2 regions of the Massilia sp. X63 genome follow, and region 2 is predicted to be linked to the other one. Evidence: predicted binding sites of a transcription regulator. Region 2 holds the regulator's gene; the other holds the start of a gene.

Region 1 (4,866 bases), on a different contig from region 2:
GGCTTGATGATCGGGCTGTGGACGGCCGACGCGGCAGGCCACGCTCCCGCAATGGCCTACCGCGTGGCCTTTGCGGTACTGGTGCTGGTGCAGCTGCCCGGACTGGCCGGCTTCGTCATGCGGCGCCGGCGCCAACGCAGGGCCGACACGGCTCCCACGGTCGACGAGGGCATGGCGGTAACGTCCTGAAGGCCGGGTATTTCTCGGGTAACGGACGGCGCGATGTGCCCGGACTGGCTAATATCGTGCCAGAATGGACGCCGTCCGTCGTTCCCGGGAGAGCACCATGCGAGACCCCATCCTGCCCCGCCTGGCCGCGGGCGCCATGCTCCTGCTGCTTGCCGCCTGTGCCGAACAATCCATCTTGCCGAGCGGCGCCGACGTCGGCCCGCAGCCGACCATCAAGGCGCCGGTCAGGCGCCTGATCCCGACCGTCGACATCGCACCCGCCAGGGGCTGGCCGCCAGGCGGCGCCCCGCGCCCCGCCGCCGGCCTGGCGGTGAAGGCCCTTGCGTCCGGCCTCGACCACCCGCGCTGGCTGTACGTGCTGCCCAACGGCGACGTGCTGGTGGCCGAAACCAATGCGCCCGAGCGGCCCGAAGACCGCAAGGGCATCCGCGGCTACGTCATGGGCAAGGTGATGGCGAAGGCCGGCGCCGCGGTGCCGAGCGCGAACCGCATCACGCTGCTGCGCGATGCCGACGGCGACGGCGTGGCGGAGCTGAAGACAGTCTTCCTGAAGGGCCTGAACTCGCCCTTCGGCATGGCCCTGGTGGGCGACATGCTGTACGTGGCGAACACCGACGGCATCGTGCGCTTCCCCTACCGCGAAGGCGACACCGCGATCGGCGCACAGCCGCAGCCGGTGGCGCCGCTGCCGGGCGGTCCGTTGAACCATCACTGGACCAAGAACATCGTCGCCAGCCCGGACGGCCGCCGGCTGTACGCCACCGTGGGCTCGAACAGCAACGTCGCCGAGAACGGCATCGACAAGGAGGCCGGCCGCGCCGCCATCCTCGAAGTGGACATCGCCACCGGCCGGACGCGGGTGTTCGCATCGGGCCTGCGCAACCCGAACGGCATGGCCTGGCATCCGCAAAGCGGCGTGCTCTGGACCGTGGTGAACGAACGCGACGAGCTGGGCAGCGACCTGGTGCCGGACTACCTGAGCTCCGTGAAGGAGGGGGGCTTCTACGGCTGGCCGTACAGCTACTACGGCAAGCATGTCGACGAGCGCGTCACGCCGCAGCGCCCCGACCTGGTGGAACAGGCGATCGTCCCGGATTACGCGCTCGGCGCCCACGTGGCGGCGCTCGGCCTGGCCTTCTATACGGGTGCGCTGCTGCCGCAGTTCGAGAACGGCGCCATCATCGGCCAGCACGGCTCCTGGAACCGCAAGCCGCTGGCCGGCTATAACGTGGTCTATGTGCCGTTCAGGGAGGGCAAGCCGGCCGGGAAACCGGTCGAGCTGCTGACCGGTTTCGTGGACGGGAATGGCGATGCGCTCGGGCGCCCGGTCGGGGTGGCCATCGACAAGCGGGGAGCGATCCTGGTGGCGGACGACGTCGGCAACGTGGTATGGCGGGTGGCGCCGGTCGGCCGGTAGTTCCCGGGCCGCCCTCGTCAAGGCCGAGATCGCCACGCAGCAAATTGCCCTGTCGGGATCTTTTACAGTCGAGCAGGGTGTATTGACGAGGGGGCTGCAAGTAGTTGAATTTTATAACGTTTGCGTAGTGGCATGGCTTTTGCTAAACCCGTTCTGCACTGCCAACTCGACAATAAAACTAGGGATATCATGAAAAAAGCACTCGCCGCGCTCGCATTAGCTACGTTCTCGCTGGCCGCCCAGGCGGTTCCAACTTTCGTCGGCGCATACCAGGTCAACGACGGTCCGGCCTGGGTGGTCAATCCGGAAGTGTATTCCGCGACGGAAGCCGCCGCACTGATCTTCGGTGGCAAGGCGTCCGATTATTTCATTTCGATCGTCAATTCCAGGGACCATACCACGATCACGCATACCGGTTGGTATGACGGCTGGGGCGAGCACTGGGGAATGGAGTTCGACGAAAACTACAAGCTCGATCTCGGCGCGCCTGGCTACAACACCCCTGGCGGTGCTCAGAGCGCCCGCTCTGCTTTTGTGCAGGATGGCCTCGGCAGCCAATTCGTGAATTACGTCTGGCGCGCGGATGTCGCGGCGGCTGTACCTGAACCAGCCTCCCTCGCGCTGATTGGCCTGGGCGTTCTCGGCTTGGCAGGCGCTCGCCGCCGTCGCACTTCCTGATCGGCCCTGCGCGTGACGCCGAACGCACGCCGATAGCTTACGCGCAGCCGCCCGCCAGCAGGAGCGGCAAGCCGGTCCAGGTAATTCCCACCAGCGCCAGCAGGGCCGAGAGGGCCGCCGCCCAATCGAGCAGGCCGGCTGCGGCGCCGGCGCCCGGGCGCAGGATCGCGCGCTCGCGCCAGGCCAGCCACAGGCATAGCCCGAGCGCCGCCGCCGTTGCTGCCCCGAGCAGCATGCGGTCCGGCCCCTCCGTGCGCATCGAGGCCGGCGTGCACTGCGCCGCCGCCAGCAGGTAGCAGAAGGTGAAGTGGGTTGCCCAGACCAGCAAGGGCAGGGTACCGCGCAGGAGCTGCCGGAAGAAATGGTCGTGCATGATTTACTCCATCAGCAGCGGCAGGACCTGCACCAGCGCCATGCCGGCGATGCCCTGCAGCGTCGTGTAGTGCCACAGCAGGGCCACATTGTCGAGCGTGGCGCGGCTGTGCTCTCCCAGGTGGCCGCGCCAGGCGCGCAGGCACAGGTAGGGACCGGCGATCGCCAGCACCACCACGTGCAGGCCCTGGTAGCTGAGCAGGGCGCCGATCGCGGCGGCCCAGGCGCTGGCCGTCGGGTCGAGGCCGGCGAACTGGTGGCCGCGCAGGTCCAGCAGGAAGGCGGCCGTGGTGCAGCCCAGCGCCAGCAGCACCAGCCAGGGCAGGCGCCGCTTGCCGAGCGCGCGCACCGCCAGCAGCATCGATGCCGAGCTGGCCAGCAGCAGGCCGCTTGACGCCAGCTGCCAGGGCAGGGCCGGCAATGCCGCGCCCGGCGGCGGGCAGACCAGCAGGCGCATCGACACGTGGATGTAGGCGTAGCCGAAGGAGGCGAAGATGCAGGCATCCACGACCAGCATCACCATCGTGCCCCACCACGACTGCGAGGCCGTGGTCTTGGCATTCACCGGCAGCACCAGGTCGTCGGCCACGCGCGCCTCCTTGATGGGCGGCTTGCGGTCCGACTGCCACAGCCAGGCGATGGTGCCGCCCACCGCCATCAGGCCGAAGATCCAGGCCAGCAGCATCGCCTTCACCGTCAGCAGCAGGAAGAAGCCGGCGGTGCCGAGAGCGGCGATCACGGGCAGCCAGCTGTCGCCGGGCAGCACCATCAGGTAGCGCGGTTCGGCGCTCACCGGACTGGTGGCGATGGTTTCGCGCAGGCCGGTGGCGGTTTGCGGGAGGTAGTGCTGGCCGCGCTCGACTTCCGCGGACAGGGTCGGCTGGTCCCACAGCGGATTGACCGAGCTGATGCGCGGGATGCTGCGGTTGCCGTAGGACTCGGAGGGGAGCCATTCGAGCGTCGGCGCGTTCCAGGGATTGCCGACCTCTTTCTCGGGCCGGCGCAGGGTGCGCACGGCGTCGACGATGAACAGCAGCACGCCGAAGGCGAACACGAAGGCGCCCGCGGTGGACAGCATGTTCAGGAAATCCCAGCCCATCTGCGCATCGTAGGTGTAGACCCGGCGCGGCATCCCGTACAGGCCCGTGATGTGCATCGGGAAGAAGGACAGATTGAATCCGCCGAACATCAGCCAGAACACCCAGCGCGCCATGCGCTCCGACAGGCGCTGGCCCTTGACCAGCGGGAGCCAGTAGTACATCGCCGCGAACACCGGGAACACCATGCCGCCGATCAGGACGTAGTGCAGGTGGGCCACGATGAAGTAGGTGTCGTGCACCTGCCAGTCGAAGGGAATCACCGCCACCATCACGCCGGTCAGCCCGCCCAGCACGAAGATGAACATGAAGCCCATCAGGAACAGGGCCGGAGCGTGCATGCGCACGCGGCCGTTCCACAGCGTGGCGATCCAGGCGAACACCTGGATGCCGGTCGGGATCGCCACCGCCATGCTGGCGGCCGAGATGAAGCTCATCTCCAGCACGCCCAGGCCGGCCGTGAACATGTGGTGGGCCCACAGGCCGAAGCTGAAGAAGCCCACCCCGACCAGGGCCACGATGATGGCGCGCCGTCCCACCAGCGGGGTGCCGGCGATGGTCGGGATCATGGTCGAGACCATGCCGGCGGCCGGCAGGAAGATGATGTAGACCTCGGGGTGGCCGAAGAACCAGAACAGGTGCTGCCACAGGATCGGGTCGCCGCCGCGCTCGGCGATGAAGAAAGGCCAGTCGAAGGCGCGCTCCAGTTCCAGCAGGGCGGTGCCGGCGATCACGGCCGGGAAGGCGAACACGATCATCACCGCCACCACCAGCATGGCCCAGGCGTACACCGGCATGCGGCGCAGCGTCATGCCCGGCGCGCGCGTAAACAGGATGCCGACGATCAGCTCGATCGCGCCGGCGATGGCCGAGATCTCGATGAAGCCGATCCCCAGCAGCCAGAAGTCGGCGTTCAGGCCGGGCGAATAGGTGTTGCCGGTATTGGGCGGGTACATGAACCAGCCGCCGTCCGGCGCCAGCCCGACGAAAATGGTGCAGAAGAAGGCCAGGCCGCCGAACGCATAGGCCCAGAAGGCGTAGGCCGACAGGCGCGGAAAGGGCAGGTCGCGCGCGCCCAGCATGTTGGGCAGCAGGTAAACCGCGATCGCCTCG
Region 2 (4,866 bases):
CTCGACGCCCAGCCGAGCGCTGCCGAAATGCTGGAAGACATCCGCGCCTTCGTGGAGAAATGGCTGCCCTCGTTCAAGACCGACAACCGGTCCTACCTGACGGTGGCGGTGGGCTGCACCGGCGGCCAGCACCGCTCGGTGTACATGGCGGAGCGGCTGGGGGCCTATTTCGGGGCCACCGAACGCGTGATCGTGCGCCATCGCGAGCAGCCGAAGCACGCGTCGGCGTGAGTTGAGCGCGCGGCCGGCGAAGCCGGCCAGCCTGGCTAGGACAGATGCCGCAGCGGGTGCGCATACTCCGGCCACACCGGCTCGAAGAAGCGCGCCACCATCGACGGCAGAACCTCCTCCAGCGTCGCCGGATTCCACTTCGGCGCATTGTCCTTGTCGATCACCAGCGCGCGCACGCCTTCCAGCACTTCGCCGTGCTCGAAATTGCGGCGCACCAGGTTGCGCTCCATGCGCAGGCAGTCCGCCACGTCCAGCGCAGCGCCGCGCAGCAACAGCTCGCGGGTCACGCACATCATCAGCGGCGAACGCTGGCGCATCGCCTTCAGCGCCTTCTGCGCGAACGGGTTCTCGTCGCGCGCCAGCGAGGCCATGATCGCGGCCACCGAGGCGGCGCCGAAATGCGCGTCGATCACGCCGCGCTGCGCCTGCAGCTCGCTCGATCCCAGCTGCGCCGCATACTGCGCCGCGTAGCTGCGGATCGCCGCCGGCAGGTCCGCCCCCGGGGTCGACTCGACCAGCGCGTTCAGGCCGGCCAGCGCCGCGGACGGCACGAACACGTCGGCCAGCCCCACGTAGAGCGCGTCGGCCGCGCCGATGGTCAGGCCGGTCAGGCCCAGGTACTGGCCCAGCTGGCCCGGCGCGTGCGACAGGAAGTGGCTGCCGCCCACGTCCGGGAACAGGCCGATGTTCACCTCGGGCATGGCCATCTTGGTGCGCTCGGTCACGATGCGCAGGCCGCAATCCGGACCGCCCTGGGCGATGCCCATGCCGCCGCCCATCACCACGCCGTCCATCAGCGCGATGTACGGCTTCGGATAGAAATGGATCAGGTGGTTCAGCGCGTATTCTTCGGTAAAGAAGTCTTCCAGCAGGGCACTGCCGCCCATCGGGCCCACATGGCCCATCTCATGGAAGAAGCGGATGTCGCCGCCCGCGCACAGGGCTTTTTCGCTGGTGCTGGTGATGACCACAGCGTCGATGCCGGCATCGTCTTTCCAGCGCAGCAGGATGGCGGTCAGGGAACGCACCATGTCGAGCGAGAGGGAATTCAGGGCCTTCGGCCGGTCGAGCGTGATGACGCCGGTGCGATTGGCCACGCGGGTCAGGACGTAGTCGGTCATGATGGTGTTCTGTGGTCGAAAAGACATGCATTCTACAGAACTCCGGCGTAAAACCGGAAGCGCAGAAAAGTAACAGCGCCGTACAGATGCAAAAAGGGCGCCCCCTTAGACGCCCTTGCTGTTGTGCTACGGCTGGTTCGCAAACAACGCGTTACGCAGCGGCAGCTTCTCCGTTGTCCGGAAGGCGCTTGTGCGCCACGTGATTATGGTTTTGCAACATGGATTTGTGTTTCAGAACCTGTCTGTCCAGCCTGTCCATCAGCGTGTCGATCGCCGCGTAGAGGTCTTGCGCGGCACTGGCCACATGCAGGACCTTGCCCGATACCTGGAGATTGATCTCGGCTTTCTGCCGCTTTTCTTTTTCGGTAAGGTTATCGATGGCGAGGAACACGTGGGTGTCGATCACGTGGTCGAAATGGCGGGTGATGCGCTCGAGCTTATTCTGAACGTATTCACGGATGGCGGGGGTGACTTCGAGATGGTGGCCGCTGATTGTGAGGTTCATACACACTCCTTTGAGATGTCGCGCTGCCCGCGCCACAAGGCAAGTGTGGGCAGTGCAGATTACAAGGATTTGCGGAGGCTGACGGGCGGAATCTTGAGCGCTTCACGGTACTTGGCAACCGTCCGGCGCGCAATGACCATACCTTGTTCCCCGAGCATCTCCGCGATCTTGCTGTCGGATAAAGGGTTCCTAGGGTCTTCTGCTCCTGTCAATTGCGCAATGAGCGCGCGGATCGCCGTCGAGGAGGCTTCTCCCCCCGCTTCGGTGGCGACATGGCTTCCGAAGAAGTACTTCAGCTCGAACATGCCGTGCGGGGTCAGCATGTATTTCTGCGTTGTGACACGGGAAATTGTGCTCTCGTGTAGGCCTAGTGTATCAGCTATCTCACGTAACACAAGGGGGCGCATGGCAACCGCACCGTGGCTGAAAAAGTTACGCTGGCGCTCGACAATTGCCTCGGCAACGCGCAGGATCGTATCGAAACGCTGGCGCATGTTCTTGATCAGCCACTTGGCTTCCTGCAGCTGCGCGCCCATCTGGCTTTCGCTCCTGCCCTGCTTGAGCAGGTTGGCGTACAGGGCGTTCACGCGCAGCTTCGGCATCACCTCCGGGTTGAGCGCTACCTGCCAGCCGTCCTTGGCGCGGCGCACGATCACGTCCGGCACCACGTAGTCCGACACGCCCCCACCGAAGGCGGCGCCGGGATGCGGGTTGCACTGGCGGACCACGGCCTGCACCTCGCGCAGGTCTTCGTCGTCGCAGTCGAGCGCCTTTTTCAGCTTGGTGTATTCGCGCTGCGCGAACCAGGTGAGATAGCCCTCGACGATCTTCAGCGCCAGGCGCCGCGTCACCAGGGGCACGCCCGGCATGCGGCGGATCTGCAGCGCCAGGCATTCGGCCGCGCTGCGTGCGCCGACGCCGATCGGGTCCAGGCTCTGCACCAACGCCAGCGCGCAGCGCAGCTCGTCCATCTCGATCTCGAGTTCGGCCGGCAGGCGCGCGTGGATCTCGTCGAGCGGTTCTTCCAGGTAGCCGTTGTCGTCGAGCGCGTCGATCACCAGTTCGGCCAGCGCGCGGTCGCGCGTGCCGCAGCCGGTCAGGCGGATCTGCTCCGCCAGGTGTTCGCGCAGCGTGATGCCTTCGGCTTCCAGCTGCGGACGGCCGTCTTCGTCGTCGCTGCCGCGCGCGCCGCCGCCATCCATGCCCCAGTCGCCCTCGGCCTCGCCGTGTGCGCTGTCGGCGCCGTGGGCGCCGTCATCGACGCCCTCGGCCTCCGGCTTGGCGCCTTCCTGCGGCTCCTGCCCCGGCTGCGGCTGCGGCGCCTCGCCATTGGCCGGCGCGTTGTTGATCGCGCCGTCGGCCAGCAGCCGCACCGAGCGGTCGAGCGGGTCGTCGAGCCGTTCCAGCAAGGGGTTGTCGGACAGGATCTGCTCGATCTCCTGGTGCAGTTCGAGCGTGGACAGCTGCAGCAGCCGGATCGACTGCTGCAGTTGCGGCGTGAGCGCCAGGTGCTGCGAAGTGCGAAGCTGGAGAGACTGTTTCATGCCCGATGCTCTTGATTACATCCTGAAATGCTCGCCGAGATACACGCGCCGTACGGATTCGTTGGCGATGATGTCGTCGGGGCGGCCGGAGGCCAGCACGGCGCCCTGGTTGATGATGTAGGCGCGGTCGCAGATGCCGAGCGTCTCGCGCACGTTGTGGTCGGTGATCAGGACCCCGATGTTGCGCTCCTTCAGGAAGCGCACGATGCGCTGGATCTCGATCACCGCGATCGGGTCGACGCCGGCGAAGGGTTCGTCCAGCAGCACGAAGCGCGGATTGGTCGCGAGCGCGCGCGCGATCTCCACGCGCCGGCGCTCGCCGCCCGACAGCGACAGCGCCGGGTTCTCGCGCAGCTTCTCGATCTGCAGTTCGGCCAGCAGCGTGTCGAGGCGCTCGTTGATCTGGTCCTTGGACAGCGGCTTGCCGTCCACGCGCTGCAGTTCCAGCACGGCGCGGATGTTCTCCTCCACCGTCAGCTTGCGGAACACCGAGGCTTCCTGCGGCAGGTAGGACAGGCCCAGCACCGCACGCCGGTGGATCGGCAGGCTCGAGATGTCGGTGCCGTTGATGTCGATGCTGCCGGCGTCCGACGGCACCAGGCCCACGATCATGTAGAACGAGGTGGTCTTGCCGGCGCCGTTGGGGCCCAGCAGGCCGACCACTTCGCCGCATTCCACCTGCAGCGACACGTCGCGCACCACCAGGCGCTTGCCGTAGCTCTTCTGCAGGCCCTTGACGATCAGGGTGCTGCAGCCTTCGCGCGCCAGTGTCGTCGTGCTTGCGCTCATCGCTTCGGTCATTGCTTGGCGCCTTCGCTGGCTGGGGCCGTGGTGCGGCGCGGCGCGATGATCAGGGTGCCGCGCCCGCCGCCCACCTTGCTGGCGCCGCTGGCGTCGTTGCGCACCTGCGCGACTTCGCGGCGGTTGTCGTAGGAGATGAACGGCCCCTTGATCTCGTTGGTCATGCGGCCGTTCTCCAGTTCGCGCACCTCGGCGTTGGTGAACAGCTTCACCAGCTCGGCGCGCTCGTCGTATTCGATGCGCTGGGCCTGGCCCTCGACCCACAGGTCGGCCCCGCCGTCGCGCTTCTGGCGGAAGGTGGCCAGCTTGCCGCTGTTGGCCGTGAGCGTCACGCTCATGTAACCTTCCGGCGTTTCCTTGACCAGGGCGCGGTCGGATTTGAGCACCAGCGTGCCGCGCGTGAGCACGACGTTGCCGGTCAGGATGCGGGTCTGCGTGACCTCGTCGACGTCGAGCGTGTCGAAGTTGATCACGGCCTGCTTGAGCGAATCGGCGCGCTCCGCCGAGGCGCCGAAGGCGGCCAGGCTGAGAAATGCGGCTGCGATGATTTTTTTCATGTTGCTTGTCCTGGTTGACGCGCTGCGCCTTTACTGGCGCGCACGTGGCGGATAGACGATCTGGCCGCGGCTGGCGAGGTGCAGCTTCTGGGTCGCGTTGTTGGCGA

What was found. The regulator sigma-54, encoded in region 2, starts transcription at its own class of promoters, with help from an activator protein. The targets are predictions, from matches to a motif close to TGGCANGNAANCTGCTTT.
Region 1: AB3347_RS05525 (PEP-CTERM sorting domain-containing protein) is a predicted target of sigma-54. The motif match lies at 1,735-1,752, and genes of this name have one in related genera.

The regions. Positions count from the first base shown of each region.
Region 1 covers NZ_JBFTEF010000002.1:299,367-304,232, reverse strand. The annotation lists gene AB3347_RS05535 (MFS transporter) at 1-189, shown strand, start outside; gene AB3347_RS05530 (sorbosone dehydrogenase family protein) at 287-1,606, shown strand; gene AB3347_RS05525 (PEP-CTERM sorting domain-containing protein) at 1,796-2,284, shown strand; gene AB3347_RS05520 (hypothetical protein) at 2,322-2,657, opposite strand; gene ctaD (cytochrome c oxidase subunit I) at 2,661-4,866, opposite strand, start outside.
Region 2 covers NZ_JBFTEF010000011.1:100,525-105,390, forward strand. The annotation lists gene rapZ (RNase adapter RapZ) at 1-231, shown strand, start outside; gene AB3347_RS19780 (enoyl-CoA hydratase/isomerase family protein) at 267-1,352, opposite strand; gene raiA (ribosome-associated translation inhibitor RaiA) at 1,504-1,857, opposite strand; gene AB3347_RS19790 (RNA polymerase factor sigma-54) at 1,917-3,401, opposite strand; gene lptB (LPS export ABC transporter ATP-binding protein) at 3,417-4,202, opposite strand; gene lptA (lipopolysaccharide transport periplasmic protein LptA) at 4,199-4,759, opposite strand; gene lptC (LPS export ABC transporter periplasmic protein LptC) at 4,790-4,866, opposite strand, start outside.